One region of the Lysinibacillus sp. NPDC058147 genome, then DNA from elsewhere that is predicted to be linked to it. Evidence: riboswitches for the same ligand, from Rfam matches in the RefSeq annotation. Region 1 holds a riboswitch; each other region holds the start of a gene.
What was found. Region 1 has a riboswitch for cobalamin ahead of ACFVT8_RS17725 (hypothetical protein). Riboswitches for the same ligand answer to the same signal wherever they lie in the genome.
Positions count from the first base shown of each region.

Region 2: it holds a riboswitch for cobalamin, as region 1 does, so the genes downstream of both, cobT (nicotinate-nucleotide--dimethylbenzimidazole phosphoribosyltransferase) here and ACFVT8_RS17725 (hypothetical protein) in region 1, are expected to answer to the same signal.
Region 3: it holds a riboswitch for cobalamin, as region 1 does, so the genes downstream of both, ACFVT8_RS08645 (ribonucleoside-diphosphate reductase subunit alpha) here and ACFVT8_RS17725 (hypothetical protein) in region 1, are expected to answer to the same signal.

Region 1 covers NZ_JBHVUJ010000006.1:110,885-116,011, reverse strand. Annotated here, with positions in the region: gene ACFVT8_RS17735 (C40 family peptidase) at 1-835, shown strand, start outside; gene ACFVT8_RS17730 (hypothetical protein) at 1,438-1,986, shown strand; cobalamin riboswitch at 2,204-2,404, shown strand; gene ACFVT8_RS17725 (hypothetical protein) at 2,665-3,207, shown strand; gene ACFVT8_RS17720 (ABC transporter substrate-binding protein) at 3,209-4,171, shown strand; gene ACFVT8_RS17715 (hypothetical protein) at 4,160-4,744, opposite strand; gene ACFVT8_RS17710 (tyrosine-protein phosphatase) at 4,891-5,127, shown strand, end outside.
Region 2 covers NZ_JBHVUJ010000003.1:157,813-162,939, forward strand. Annotated here, with positions in the region: gene ACFVT8_RS10320 (trimeric intracellular cation channel family protein) at 217-822, shown strand; gene cobT (nicotinate-nucleotide--dimethylbenzimidazole phosphoribosyltransferase) at 930-1,985, opposite strand; cobalamin riboswitch at 2,099-2,276, opposite strand; purine riboswitch at 2,565-2,663, shown strand; gene add (adenosine deaminase) at 2,729-3,721, shown strand; gene ACFVT8_RS10335 (DMT family transporter) at 3,933-4,805, opposite strand; gene ACFVT8_RS10340 (rhodanese-like domain-containing protein) at 5,066-5,127, opposite strand, start outside.
Region 3 covers NZ_JBHVUJ010000002.1:646,656-651,782, reverse strand. Annotated here, with positions in the region: gene cobS (adenosylcobinamide-GDP ribazoletransferase) at 1-269, shown strand, start outside; gene ACFVT8_RS08665 (histidine phosphatase family protein) at 242-841, shown strand; gene ACFVT8_RS08660 (bifunctional adenosylcobinamide kinase/adenosylcobinamide-phosphate guanylyltransferase) at 790-1,182, shown strand; gene ACFVT8_RS08655 (ECF transporter S component) at 1,585-2,079, shown strand; gene ACFVT8_RS08650 (hypothetical protein) at 2,076-2,759, shown strand; cobalamin riboswitch at 2,870-3,057, shown strand; gene ACFVT8_RS08645 (ribonucleoside-diphosphate reductase subunit alpha) at 3,220-5,127, shown strand, end outside.

The DNA of each region.
Region 1 (5,127 bases):
AAGTGCTGTTCTTGAATCAAAAAGCTTTGCAGATTTAATGGACCGTGTCGTAGCGGTAAAAACATTAATGGATGCTGACCAAGAATTAGTAGATCAACAAGAAGCAGATAAGGCTAACTTAGAGAAACAAAAAACAACATTAGATGAAAAACAAAAAGAGCTTCAAAAGCAATTCCAAGAGCTTCAACAAAAGGAAAGCGAAATGGAAGTAAAAAAAGCTGAAAATGAAGCGAAGTCTCTTGCATTAAAGGCACAAATTGCAACGAAACAAGAAGAAGAACGTTTAGAAGCAGAACGTAAAGCAGCAGAGGAAGAAGCAGCTCGTTTACGTGCACTTCAAGCAGCTACTCCAGTTGTACAAGCAACAAACAACGATAATAGCAACAGCAACGCTAACAATAGTAGCAAAGCTAATAACAATAGCAAAGCTAACAACGAAAAAGCACCACAAAAAGTCGTTGTTGGTTCTGGTTCAGGTACTGCATCTTCAGGTGATGCAATTTCAACTGCAAAGCAATTCTTAGGCCGTAGCTATGTTTGGGGCGGCAGTAACCCATCAACAGGATTTGACTGTTCAGGTCTTGTACAATGGTCTTACAAACAAGCAGGTGTATCTTTACCACGTACAGCATCACAACAATATTTAGCAACACAACGTATTTCAGCAAGTGAAGCTCGTGTAGGTGACCTAGTATTCTTCAGCTATGGTTCAGGCATAGCGCATGTAGGTATTTACTTAGGAAATAACACGATGATCGATGCTCAAAATAAAGGTGTTGTAATTGAATCACTTGATTGGTGGAATCAATATTTAGTAGGCTTCGGTCGTATTTAATAAGCCTTAATATTATATAGACGATTTAAATAGCGAAAAGGTCATCTTTGTAAAAGAAATTACAAAGATGGCCTTTTTTATTATTTGATGAGTATTAGAGTATAGCTTATAACTAACTGATTATTACTTAGTCCAATGCTATATTTAAAATCATGAGAGTAACCCAACACGCAACCGATATGGTAATCCATTAATTTAGGGTCGACTACTCGACGAATAATGAGTAAAATAACATCTAGGATGAATAAATTTACATAAGTAGATATATTTACTACTATAGCCCTAGTTACTAAAATGATAATAGGACCAGGAGAAGGAATATTACTAGTTTATCCATATAATGATTGCCATCAAGTATGACACATCTAATAATAAAGCTAACGTGTAAAATGTATTATTATATAACTGAAAGAAACGTTCCCTTGCATGTTGTGACCCATTTCTGATAATTTTGAAGTATACAATACGAGGGTTTGCTTTAAAATTAAAATCATTTGCGACTTTAATTACGTAGTAGTAAAGTAACGAATAATAGAAATCAAGACAACACTTATAAGTACACCATTATTAACGTTCTGAAACAATAAAGGTAGGGATGAATCATGGAAAAAGAGATTTTGCAACTTTTTAGTAATTTAACAGAGCGTGACCCTGATATACAATACAAATCATACGAAGAATTATTGAAAATCATGCAGGAACCAGTTGATTGGACATATTCAGTTTGGGAACAACTTGTTCAGGCTCTTACATACAAAAACGAACATGTGCGTGCAAGTGCTGCACAATTTTTATGCGCATTGGCAGCGAAAAGTGATCCTGAAGAAAGAGTATTAGAGGACTTCTTAAAGATTTGGGCCGTAACGTATGATGAAAAAACAGTGACTGCGAGGCATACTTTACAAGCAATTTGGAGAATAGGTTTAGCAGGGCAGGTACAAAGAGATTTAGTCGTTTCCTATTTGGCGAAAAGGTTTCAAATATGCTTAGACGAAAAACATCCGACATTAATACGCTATGATATTATTGTATCCTTTAAAAAGCTATTCGATGCAACGAATGACCCAAAATTACTAGAGATTGCACAACGTTTAATCGAGGAAGAGAGGGATGTTAAATACAAAAAGAAATATAAGAATGCCATCCGTTAAAAGTTATGAAATGTCTATTTTTTGCGCAAAACTTTCGTTAAGCTTTATAAAGTATGAAAAAGTAAAGTAAAACGACTCCACTATCAGTACCATGGGGCAGTGAAAATATCCGCGTGCAAAAGTTAATATATGCTTGATTGTTATCCATCGTATCTGTTTATTCAAATTCCACAGCTATTTTTTCCTATCAATCTATGTTAAACTGCTTTACAAGTGAATAATTCTTGCAGAATAAGGGTGCTGAACTATAGCATAATCGGGAATTCGGTGAAAAACCGAAGCTGTTTCCGCAACTGTAAGTACAGGAATCATAAAGATATACCACTGTCGAATTATTTGATGGGAAGGTTTTTATGACTCACAACGTGATTGAATAAACTGTACAAGCCAGGAGACCGACCTTTGTTTGAACGTATAGATAACTCTTCGGAAGCTAGGAGAATATGCGGCAAATACATAGGCTATGTCGTATCTATGCGACAATTTTTATGTTATTTTCGTTGTTTCCTTAGGAGTGGAAACAACGTTTTTTTTATGTGCACTTATATTTCACCTGATGAAATCCAAAAAAGTATGTTTATCTTCATTCAAATGAAGATAAAGTCTCCGGACGGCAATTACATCAAGACGAAATTAATAAAGTAAGAATTTTTCACGAAGGAAAGCGGGGACTTAGATTTGAAAAAAGATGCACGTTATTCTTGTTATCCATTTATGCGTGAAAAGGCATCAACGGTAGATTTTGAAATTCGAACGGATTGCCTTACAACACATATTGGCGTCGCTTTAGCGGCGGTAAAAAAGGAAACGGTAGAGGTAGTAGCAGATGATTTGCTAGCTATTTTACCAATGGCTTACCATGTAAATGGCTCAGTCCGAGGTAAATTGGCGGTAACCGAAGACGATTTAACTTGGCTCAGTGATCGCTATGATTTTTATGTAAGTCATGTAAGGGAGGAAATACAGAACTTTGTATTACCTCAAGGAACAGAGGCTGCTACCGTATTACATTTATGCCGTAGTGAGGCGAAAAAATCATATCGCGTTTTGCACAAAGTATCTGAAGAACGGGAAGTACCTACTATTCTCTTTGATTATTTAGGATTACTAGCCAATGTCTTTTTTGTAATGGCTGTCTTTATAAATCAGCAGGCTGGTATTGCTGAAATACCGTTTATTAGTAAGTCATACCCGATGAAAAAGAAAAAGGAGAATCAATGAAATGAAGAAAATGTTTAAGCTTCAATGGCTTTCTGTGCTAATGTTAGCACTCGTATTAGTTGGCTGTGGCACTAAAGAGGATACTAATAAAGGCACTATTTCTAAGGAAGATCAACAAGTTGAGAAAACTAGCTATAAAGTTAAAGATGACCGTGGTGTAGAAGTAGAGTTTGCTACCGCACCTAAAACTATTGTTTCATTGCAACCAAGTAATACAGAAATTTTATTTGCTCTAGGTGTGGGGGATAAAATCGTTGGTGCAACTGAGTATGATACGTATCCAGAAGAAGCGCAAAAAATTGAGCGCGTCTCTACTTCTACAACATTTAATAGTGAGCGTATTTTAGCCCTAAAGCCAGATGTCGTTATTGCCTATACAACTGGGGGCGATGAAGAAAATTTAAATGCCTTAAAAGGTCTCGAAGATGCAGGTATTAAAGTGTTTGCCATTCAATCGGCTAAAACATTTGATGATGTGTACGGGGATATCCAACAAATCGCAACGGTTATGGGAATCAAAGATAAAGGCGACAAGTTAAATGATGATATTAAAGGTAAAATTGCAGAAGTCCAAGCAAAAGTTAAAGATGTGAAAGAACCAAAAAATATCTATTTAGAAATAAGTCCGAAGCCAGACATATATACACCTGGTTCTGGAACATTCCAACAAGAGATTTTAGATGCTGCAAATGTTAAGAACGTTTTTGGTGACCTCAAAAGTTGGGCAAAGGTATCTGAGGAAGATATTATTGCGAAAAATCCAGATGTCATTTTAACAACAGTAAACTATGTGAAAAACCCAACGGCAGAAATTCTTTCTCGTGATGGATGGAGTTCAATCACTGCCATTCAAAATAAAGCGGTTTATTCTATAGATACTGATATTTCAAACCGTCCGGGTCCGCGTATTGGCGAAGCTGTTGAGTTAATAGCAAAAGCAGTATACCCTGAGTTATTTAAATAGTATTTTGGAGCTGTCCTTTATTAAGGGCAGCTTTTTTGAATGGGTAAAAGTGAATGCTTGGGTAAAAACCGGTTTCTTTTCGGTGAAGAAGTGATCGGGTAAGGTTGAAAACTGATCAGCTTTGATGAAGAAGTGATCGGGTAGAGTAGAAAACTGATCCGCTTTGAAGAGAAAGTGATCGGGTAGGGTTGAAAAGTGATCAGCTTTGATGAAGAAGTGATCGGGTAAGGTTGAAAAGTGATCCGCTTGGATGAAGAAGTGATCGGGTAAGGTTGAAAAGTGATCAGCTTTGATGAAAAAGTGATCGGGTAAGGTTGAAAACTGATCTGCTTTGATGAAAAAGTGATCGGGTAGGGTTGAAAAGTGATCCGCTTTGATGAAGAAGTGAACGGGTAAGGTTGAAAAGTGATCAGCTTGGATGAAGAAGTGATCGGGTATTGTAGAAAACTGATCCGCTTTGAAGAGAAAGTGATCGGGTAGGGTTGAAAAGTGATCCGCTTTGATGAAAAAGTGATCGGGTAAGGTTGAAAACAGATCCGCTTGGATAGAAAAGTGATCAGGTAATACGGCCACCCGCTCCGTTCCGATAAATAAGTGCTCAAAATCCCCTCACCGCTCTAAGTAGTGTATAACATTTCCTAGTGCGAAAATTGGTATTATATCGAATTGTTCTATAAAATAGAGATATGAATGCTTGCTAACAGAGAGAGGTGCAGTGAGTGAAACAGTTTGATATGAGGATTATACCGTTTGAGGCAGTCTATAATTTCCGTGATATGGGTGGTTATAAGTCGAGAGATGGGCGTACTGTTAAGAATGGTTTGATTTACCGTTCAGCAGCACTTGGTAAAATGACGAAAGCGGATAAGGAGCTTTTTGAAACACTAGGTGTGAAAACAATTTTTGATTATCGAGACAACCATGAGGCTCATAATAATCCTAATCCGGTATTCCAG
Region 2 (5,127 bases), on a different contig from region 1:
GCTTGCCTGCAAAAATTGCATTAGGCGCTAAACTTAATTCAAACTAAAATCTATTTAATTCTGCTATAATAAGATATTTGATATCTGATAATTCAAAATCGCAAGTCAATGCTTTACTATGTAAAAACTTTTAGATACAAAAAGGAGACTTTAATGTTTTCTAGTATGTATTCTCCAACAACATGAAATGATTTATTCACATAAGGGGTGACAGGGTTGGCTTGGGAGTTTTTTAGTATTATTGGAACAATTGCCTTCGCTATTTCCGGGGCAATAATTGCAATGGAGGAAGAATACGATATATTCGGTGTATATATACTCGGTATCGTAACTGCTTTCGGTGGTGGAGCTATACGAAACTTACTTATAGGTTTACCTGTAACAACACTGTGGGGGCAGGATATGATGTTCCAAATTGCCATTGCAGCCATAACAATTTTTTTCTTATTTCCACACCGACTTATTCAGCATTGGCATCGCTGGGGCAATTTCACTGACGCTATTGGGTTATCGGCATTTGCAATTCAGGGTGCCCTTTATGCAGTCAAGCTTGATATGCCTATTAGTGCCGTTATTGTAGCTGCTGTCTTAACAGGATCTGGTGGTGGAATTGTTCGTGATTTATTAGCTAGACGACAACCATTAGTCCTCCGTGATGAAGTCTATGGTGTTTGGGCAGCACTAGCCGGGCTTATCATCGGACTTCAACAATTTTCAGGGGATCTCTTTTTATATGTATTATTTGGTGTGATCACAGTATTAAGAATACTTTCATATATGAAGAAATGGCGTTTACCGTTGCGGAGGTTGAATCGAGCATAGCTATACTGCTGCATAATAACAAGCCCAAATATCAGATTTGGGCTTGTTTCGAATTTATAAATTCCTTATTTATCTCAAACTCCGTGCATCCACAGCAGCGACTAAAGTTAATTTTTCAACAGCAACATAGCTTCTTCTAAAGTAGCCATATTTTTCATCATAGAGCAAGCTGCGTCCAAAATAGGAAAGGCTAAAGCTGCACCAGAGCCCTCTCCTAATCGCATATTCATCTGTAGCATTGGTTCAACTCCGAGCATTTCAGCAGCAATTTTTGCACCTGGTTCTTCAGAGGCATGAGATGGAATGATATAGTCTTTTACGTTGGGTTCGAGTTCGTATGCAATAAGTGCAGCAATAGTAGAAATAAAGCCATCAATAACAACCGGTTTACGATGTGCAGCTGCGGCAAGTATCACTCCAGCCATAGCGCCTATTTCTAATCCACCGACCTTTGCAAGAATATCAATAGCATCATCACGATTTGGTTTATTTAATGCAATAGCATTGTAAATGACTTCTACTTTATGTGCTATCCCCCCTGGTCCTACTCCTGCACCAAAGCCTGTCACTTCATTTGGATGACATTCGTGAAGAACCGATAATATTGCAGCACTTGGAGTCGTATTACCAATCCCCATTTCACCTGTCCCGAGTACATTGATTCCTTTTTTGATTTCTTCCGTTGCTACCTCAATTCCTACTTCAATGGATTGAATGGCTTCTTCCCTTGACATAGCAGGACCTTTTGCCATATTGTCCGTTCCATATTTAATTTTTTTTATGATAACACCAGCATCATGTGGAATATCTTCTTTTACACCAACGTCTACTGTGACAATTTTAGCATCTGTAATTTTTGCGATAGCACAGACTCCTGTTCCTCCTCTAGGAAAATTTAATGTTTGAAAGACCGTCACATTTTGTGGATTAGGTGTTACCCCTTCATCACAAACACCATGATCTGCTGCACAGACAATTATCGCTTTATTATCAATCGCAGGAAATAGGTCTCCTGTTATTCCGGATAGTTGTACAGCAAGTGCCTCCAGTTTGCCCAAGCTTCCAGGAGGTTTGCAAAGTGCATCTATGCGTTCCCTTGCCTTCTCCATCATTTTATTGTCAGCACTTTGAATGTTTTGAATCGTTTGTTGTAATAATTGCATGAAAATTTCCCCTTTCTTTTTTGCCCTTGTTACTCGAAGAATGATTTAGAGAAAAAATAAAAAGCCTGTAGTTTATTCCATAACAAATAAACTACAGACTTTTCCATCGTCTATATAACCGAAGCAGATAGGCAGGTCTCCTGGCTCAATTTCAACATTTCATAGAACCTTCCCAGAACGATGCTAGTGGCATTCTCTATGAAACTCCCTTTTTACAGTGGTGGGACCGCTAAAGCTTTTCACTTTATTCCCTATTCTCCCGCAATGGGCACCTAATGCTTTTATGCAATTACTTTAAATCTACGACAAAGTGTTTTTTGTGTCAATATATTAGTGAAATTGTATATTTCTTTCCAATGATATGAGTTATAAACTGATACGGAACTGAAGTACATCTATTGCCACAATTAATTTTAAACATCTTCTGGCAAAGAGAATTTTGGATATCAATCATTTCTATATCTAAAAAATTTTCATTCGAGAAGTGGTAGTAGAAATTGTTAGATTACAAGACATCCTGAATATCCTTATAGATCATGTTGACAACCCGAAATTTTTCTATTATCATATTAAAAATCGTAAATGAAAACAATAATATTTCGTATAACCCCAATAATATGGTTTGGGGGTCTCTACCAGGAACCGAAATTCCTGATTACGAAGAAAGTACAATACTTGTATTTTCTTTGTGGTCAGGAATTTTTTTGTATTTTAATCTAAACATTTATTTCAGGAGGTCAATAATGAACTTTTTAGCATTGCCAAAAATTGAACTACACTGTCATTTGGACGGAAGCCTTAGGGCTGAAACTATTATCGATATTGCACAGAAGGAAGGCATTCAGTTACCTACTTTTGATAAGGATGAACTACAAAAGGAGCTGATTGCTCCGTTAGAATGTGAATCCCTTGATGAATATTTAAAAAGATTTTCTCTTCCTAATTTAGTAATGCAGTCTAAGGAGAACTTAAGAAGAATTACTTTTGAGCTATTTGAGAATGCAGCAAGAGAAAATGTGAAATATTTAGAAGTCAGATTTGCCCCGTTACTTCACACACTACAAGGTCTTAGTGTTGAAGAAGTTATTCAAGCTGTTATAGATGGTATGAGGGACGCTGAAAGCCGTTACGAAATAAAGGGAAATATAATCCTGTCTTGCATGAGGACGATGTCTGTTGAAAGTGCATTCGAGGTGGTTGAAAAGGGGAAAAAGTTCCTTGGAGAAGGTGTAGTGGCAATTGACCTATGTGCATCTGAAGAAGAAGGCTTTTGTGAAAAATTTGTAGATCCAATCGCTTTAGCCAAAGAATATGGCTACAGAGTCACTATTCATGCCGGTGAAACAGGAATTGGTAAAAACGTTCTAGAGGCTGTTGAACTGTTGGGTGCTGAAAGAATAGGACACGGAGTATTTATTAAAGATTGTGCCGAGGCATATAAGATTGTAAAAGAAAGACAGGTAGTGCTTGAAATGTGTCCAACAAGTAATGTCCAAACGAAAGCTGTTCATCATTATTCTGAACATCCTATTTATAAGTTTCATAAAGATGGAATAAAAGTGACATTTAATACGGATAACAGAACAGTATCAGATACTACAATGGCAAAAGAAATCCATTTAGTTAACAATGAATTTAATCTAAGTGAAGAAGATTATCGACAAATTTATTTAAATAGTGTAGAAGCATCCTTTGCCGACCAAGAAACTAAAGAATGGTGCTTGGCACAATATTAAAGAAAAATAGACTTAGCAACAAATTATGCCTATCGTTAGTATATTCAGGTTACAAACTGTTTCCCAAAATTGAAGAAAATAAGATAAATAGAATGCTTTCTTCAAAAGCGTATGAAATATTAAAACGGACTTTAGACGATAAAACTAATTCTATTCCCCTTTGCTAAAAGCTCCCAAAGGCCAAAAAGGCTTTCGGGAGCTTTCTGCCCGTTTATTGCTGTGATATCAATTTTGTTTTATCTATTTCACTCAGGAATGTTGCGCCGAGTAAAAGGATAGCGCCTAGTACTTGTAGGGTCGCCATTTTTTCACCTATAATCATTGTCGAAATCACTAATGATGTCAGTGGATCAATATAGCTTAAAATAGCTATACTTTGCCCTTTTAGATGACGCATTCCCCAAAAGAACAGATAGAAGCCGATCCCAGCATGGACAATGCCCAATGCCAGAAGTAAACTAATTGATTTTATATCGATTTGCATTACTTGGAATCCATTTGTCCCTAAAAGATAAAGAGCAAGGAGTAACGCTGCTAAAGTAAGTTGAATGATTGTATTATCAGGCTCTTTTAATCCACGAATATACTTATTGGTGAATGTTACTACTGTATAGAAGCAAGCTGCAATAAGGCCGTAGACAATACCGATATAATGTTCGCTCGTTTCGGTAGTTTGACTTTGAACGATAAAATACAGTCCTACAAGAGCAACACAAACATAAAAAATTTTTCTTAATAATATTTTCTCTTTCAAAACTATAGGTGACAAACAAATTACTAGTACTGGAGCAAAATAGTAGCTTAGAGCTGCATTTGCGATGGTTGTTTCCTTGTACGCTTGGAAAAGGAAAATCCAATTGCCACATAAGGTAAAACTCGAAAGTATCAATGGCCATTTATTTTGCAAAATAGTTGCTTTTGTGAATCTTTCTTTTTTAAAAAGGAAAATCAAAAGTAAAAAACAAGAGCCGATAAGACTCATCCAAAAGGCAATTTCACTTGAAGGCAACTTAATGTATTTTGCAAAAACACCGACAGCTCCAAAAATAATCATTGATAAAATAAAAGATAATTTTCCGCTCATTTCTAATTCCTACTTTCTACATGTATATAGTCTTCGATATACAGTAGAATCTATTGAGAATTAGCAAGTCTTTATTGAATGCCCAAACAGCAGATTCTACTGTAAAGACATTGTTGGGGGTGCTATTGTTCGATACATACTAATCCCTCCTTGTACGTTGTGATTATAACATATACTACCAAATTAATTATGATTGCATCAATCTATCAACGCGATTGTATAAGAAAAACCCTCGCCTAAACGAGGGTTTTAATCGATAATTATTTAAATTCTAGCTCTCCATCATAAGCAAGCATGCCGCCTTCAAGGTTTGTTACGTCAA
Region 3 (5,127 bases), on a different contig from region 1:
GGCTAGCCTACTTTTTTAAAACACATATTAAGCCGGGATTACTTATTTGCTTTATGCTTATCACATTAGTTGTGGCGTATAGTAGCTTGTTGTTTGTCATAGGTTTCTCAATTGTTCCACTTGTGTTGATGGCTGTATTAGCGATTGCCTTTTTAGTCTTTCGGCAATTTACAGTGCGCAACTTTGGTGGCGTTTCTGGGGATTTACTCGGTGCATCAATTGAAGGAATGGAGGTTGTATTGTGGGTGACGTTGTTATTGTGCACTTAATGAGACATGCACCAACAAAGGAAAATTTGGAGAAGCGATATATCGGCTGGACAGATTCTTCATTAGCTGATGCATCTATATTGACTATTGTAGATCCAAATGTCACGAAGGTGTATGGTAGTGATTTGCTGCGCTGTAGGGAAACAGCTGCCCATTATTTCCCGAATGCAACATATGTGTCTGATAGGAGATTTCGAGAGTCGAACTTCGGGGAATTTGAAGGGCAAACATATGAGGAATTAAAAACGGATAGTCGCTATTGTGCGTGGTTAGATGACCCCGTTCTGTCACCACCTCCAAAGGGGGAAGGCTTTGATGCTTTTTGTGCGCGAGTCATTGGAGGATTCACTGCATTACCAAATGGTGAAGATGTTTATCATCTCGTTGTCCATGGGGGAGTTATTCGGGCACTTCTTGTAAAATTTGCACCGACTGAGCAAACTTTTTGGTCGTATCAAACACCGCATGATAAAATGTTTTCTTTAACGTTTACAAGAAAGGCTTGGGAGGAGGGAGCGAGATGCATGTCTTTATCGGAGGCGCCTATAGTGGAAAAACCGACTATGTCATGAACTTGCTTGCAGGTCAAAAAGTTGAGCTAGTTGATGGCAATATACCTGATGACAGCCCAGCCTGTGATGTGTTAGTTATTAAAAATATAGAAAAGTGGCTCGTGACACAAAATCTTGAGGAGGATGAACCCCTTGTCAAAACCATTTTGACAAGACTAAAGACTCTTGAAGAAAATTGTGCCGTCTATATAATAGTGACCGATATGGGACGTGGAGTTGTGCCAATGGAAAAACAGGCTCGACTGTTGCGTGATACATGTGGACGTTTGTACCAGGCATTATTTGCTGAAGCCGAACAAATCGTACGCATTTGGTACGGTATTGGGGAACAAATCAAATGATATAGATTTGAAAAATTTAGAAGGCTTTTCATTAAAAATCTTTGGGTTGATTTTTTTAAAACCTATGCTATGTATATTAGTTGATTGGAGTGGAGACTGGGTGACTCCTTGGGATTAGCAATAGAGGAATGAAGGCTAAAACCATCACGTCCTGTGATAACGCCTTCGTGACCAACATCGGTGCTGTTGCTGTCGCTACGTTGCACTACGCTTTCGCGCAAAAAACATCTGTTGGCCCGAGACCCTGGAGCGAGCATAGCGAGTGAAGCGGCTCATCAGACGCCCCCAGGAAGCTTTGCTCTGCGCGAAAGCGAAACGTCAGCGATAAAAGCACCCTGCCGGAACGGAAATCAACCACTCGTTATAATGAATAGCCAAATATTAAAGGAAAGAGGAAATGGAATGGATCGACAAAGATTAATGAAATTGACGCTCACTGCCATGGTAGCGGCAATTTGTGCAGTGGGTGCAGTCATTAAAATCCCAACATTTATTTCAACTGCAGCGCTTGACTCTGCACCTGCATTGTTGAGCGTTGTCTTTTTATCTCCAGTATTAGCTGGGGTTGCGGGAGTCATTGGGCATTTTATTTCAGCCTTAACTACTGGCTTCCCTTATGGACCACTACATATTATTATCGCAGTAGAAATGTTTATTGTTGTATGGGTTTTTGGGGTCATGCATAAAAAAGGAATGCATTTCTGGAAATGGCCTGTGGCACTTATATTAAATGGCGTAGTGGCACCTTTACCATTTTACTTTATCATAAGTCCGGCATTTTACTGGGCTTCACTGACTAGTCTTCCATTGGCAACACTTGTAAATCTAGTGATCGTTGCCGTTGTGATGCCAATTCTCTCTAAGGTGTTTGTGCGTAAGGAAGGTCGAGTGCAATGAGAAATGCAATAAAAATAGGTGAGCTGTTTGCTACAACAGATAATGCCGCAGCAATTGGTGAAAAACCACAAGATGTTGTGTCTGCCCCAGACAAACTTACGGCATACTTCACGGCACGTGTTACTTTTTTAGAGCAACTTGCTGCAAATGCTTTACCAAGCCATATTTTACTCGCTAATTTTTCAGGGGATACTGCATGGTCTCGTTATGTTGCAGGCATTCAGCAGGTTTTTGACGAGGCGGGTCTTAATTGTCCGCAAATAGACGGTAGTACAGAGTCCAATATGCCGACTCTACAATCAGGTTTGTCTATAACGATGCTAGGTGAGCAGCAAAAACGCATAGCAACTAAGTATGAACAGCTTAGTTGGTACACCTATGGATTACCGCTTGTAGGCAATGAAATCCTTGCTCAGCCTGAAGATGTCGCACAGCTCCAACCTATTTTTCAGGCGTGGAAAGAGGGAATCGTGCAGCAAGTATGGCCAGTCGGATCAAAAGGTCTACAAGCCGAATTTACTCGACTTTTTGGCGAACAACAAGTCAAAAGTTCATTAGATGTTGAAAAATCGGCTGGTCCATGTGCAGTAGTTTTACTAGGAATACAGCCAGAAAAAGAGCAATTAGCACAAAAAAAATTTCCTAGAAATTTTGAAAAACTACGTAAAACTGCATTGTAATTGGGCTTGCATCGAGAAAATGTAGCACTTTATAACTTGTAAGGGGCAAAACGCCTATTGCAACAATAAACACAATATGTTAGATTTGTTTAGGAGTTAAAACACAATATATAGTATTTTGGACAAGCGGTACCAATATGGTTTAAAAGGGAATTCGGAAAAAGAGTCATCTTAGGCCGAAGCTGTCCCCGCAACTGTAAATGCTGACAAATGATAAATAGGCCACTGTGAAGAACGGGAAGGCCATCATTTGGACGAAGCATGAGCCAGGAGACCTGCCGAGTTGTTCAAGACAGCAACACATTCTTCGGGGATTGAGAAGTGGAGGCGAAAGATTTGTTCACTTCTTTGTGTCCATGTCCTTCATTTCCATTTCCGATTTTACAGCGATCACGTAACCGATAAATGTTGCGCGATCGCTTTTTGTGTTGTCTGGAGAAGGAAAGGGAGAGAATGTTACATGACAATTCAAATTGAACAGCAAATGACTAAGCTCAAAAAAAGTTACACGGAGGATGAACTCGAAAGTTTTGTAAGGTTATCGGATCGATGGCTACGAAAAAACGATAATGCCACATTTGAAGCTTGGGCAGATGCGATGATTTTACAAACGCTTAGCCTAATTGATGAAGAGGAGCCATACTGGACATTTGTCGCAGCTCAAATTTATTTAGAAAAATTATATGACCAATTTGCGATGCGTCGTGGTGTCTCAGTGAAAGATGTTTATAAGGTTTTCCCAGAACATTTAGCACACTATACAGAAGCCGGTTTGTATCATGAAAGTTTAACAACAAAATATAGTGAGCAGGAGCTTCAGGAACTCGCTTCTTATTTAGAATCAAGTCGAGATGAGTTGTTTACGTACATTGGTTTAAAAACATTAATGGACCGTTATGTAGTCCGTGATTATACAAAAACACCAGTGGAGTTACCACAGGAACGATGGATGGTCATTGCGATGACTTTGATGCAAGATGAAACTGAAAATCGTTTAGAAAAAGTGCGTGAATCTTACTGGGCAATGAGTAATTTATATATGACTGTTGCTACACCAACATTATCGAATGCAGGTAAAACACATGGACAGCTATCAAGCTGCTTTATCGATACAGTAGATGATAGTTTACAAAGTATTTATGACACTAATACAGATGTCGCAACATTATCGAAGTACGGCGGTGGTATTGGTGTTTATATGGGCAAAATTCGTAGCCGGGGCTCATCAATTAAAGGCTTTAAAGGTGCATCAAGTGGTGTTTTACCATGGATTAAACAACTTAATAATACAGCGGTTTCAGTCGATCAGCTAGGTCAAAGACAAGGAGCTATTGCGGTCTATCTAGATGTTTGGCATAAAGACGTCTTCACATTTTTAGATTTACGCTTAAACAATGGGGATGAACGTCTGCGTGCCCATGATATTTTCACAGGGCTATGCTTACCGGATATCTTTATGGAAACTGTTGAGGCACGTGGGGAGTGGCATTTATTTGACCCACATGAAGTGCGTGAAATCATGGGCTATTCACTAGAGGATTACTACGATGAGAAAAAGGGTGACGGTTCTTTCCGTACTAAATATGAGGAATGTATCGCAAATCCGTTGTTAAGTCGTGAAGTCGTTCCAGCCATTGATATTATGAAGCGTATTATGCGCTCACAGCTAGAAACAGGCGTACCGTTTATGTTCTATCGAGATGAAGTGAATCGCATGAATCCGAATAAGCATGAAGGAATGATTTACAGCTCGAACCTGTGCACAGAAATTTTCCAAAATATGTCTGCTACTGAATTCGAATCTATTACCCTTGAAGATGACGTTATCGTAACACGTCGCAAGCCTGGAGATTTCGTTGTATGTAACTTATCATCTATCAATTTAGGACGAGCAGTTCCGGCTGGTGTTTTAGAACGATTGATCCCAGTTCAAGTACGTATGCTAGATAACGTTATAGCGCTAAATACAATTCCAGTAAAACAAGCAGAGCGTACGAACTTACGCTACCGCGGTATTGGGCTTGGCACATTTGGATGGCACCATTTATTAGCTTTGAAAGAAATTCAATGGGAGTCTGAGGAAGCTGTAGAATTTGCGGACAAGCTATATGAGGAAATTGCGTATTTAACGATTCGTGCTTCTAACGATTTAGCATGTGAAAAAGGAGCCTATCCATTATTTGAAGGCTCAGATTGGCATACTGGTGCGTATTTTGAAAAACGTGGCTATGACAGTCATAAGTGGAATGCATTACGCGCCGCGGTTGCAGAAAAAGGTATGCGTAACGGCTATGTAATGGCAGTTGCACCGAACTCATCAACATCTATTTTAGCGGGCAGTACGGCTACGATTGATCCGATCTTCCAA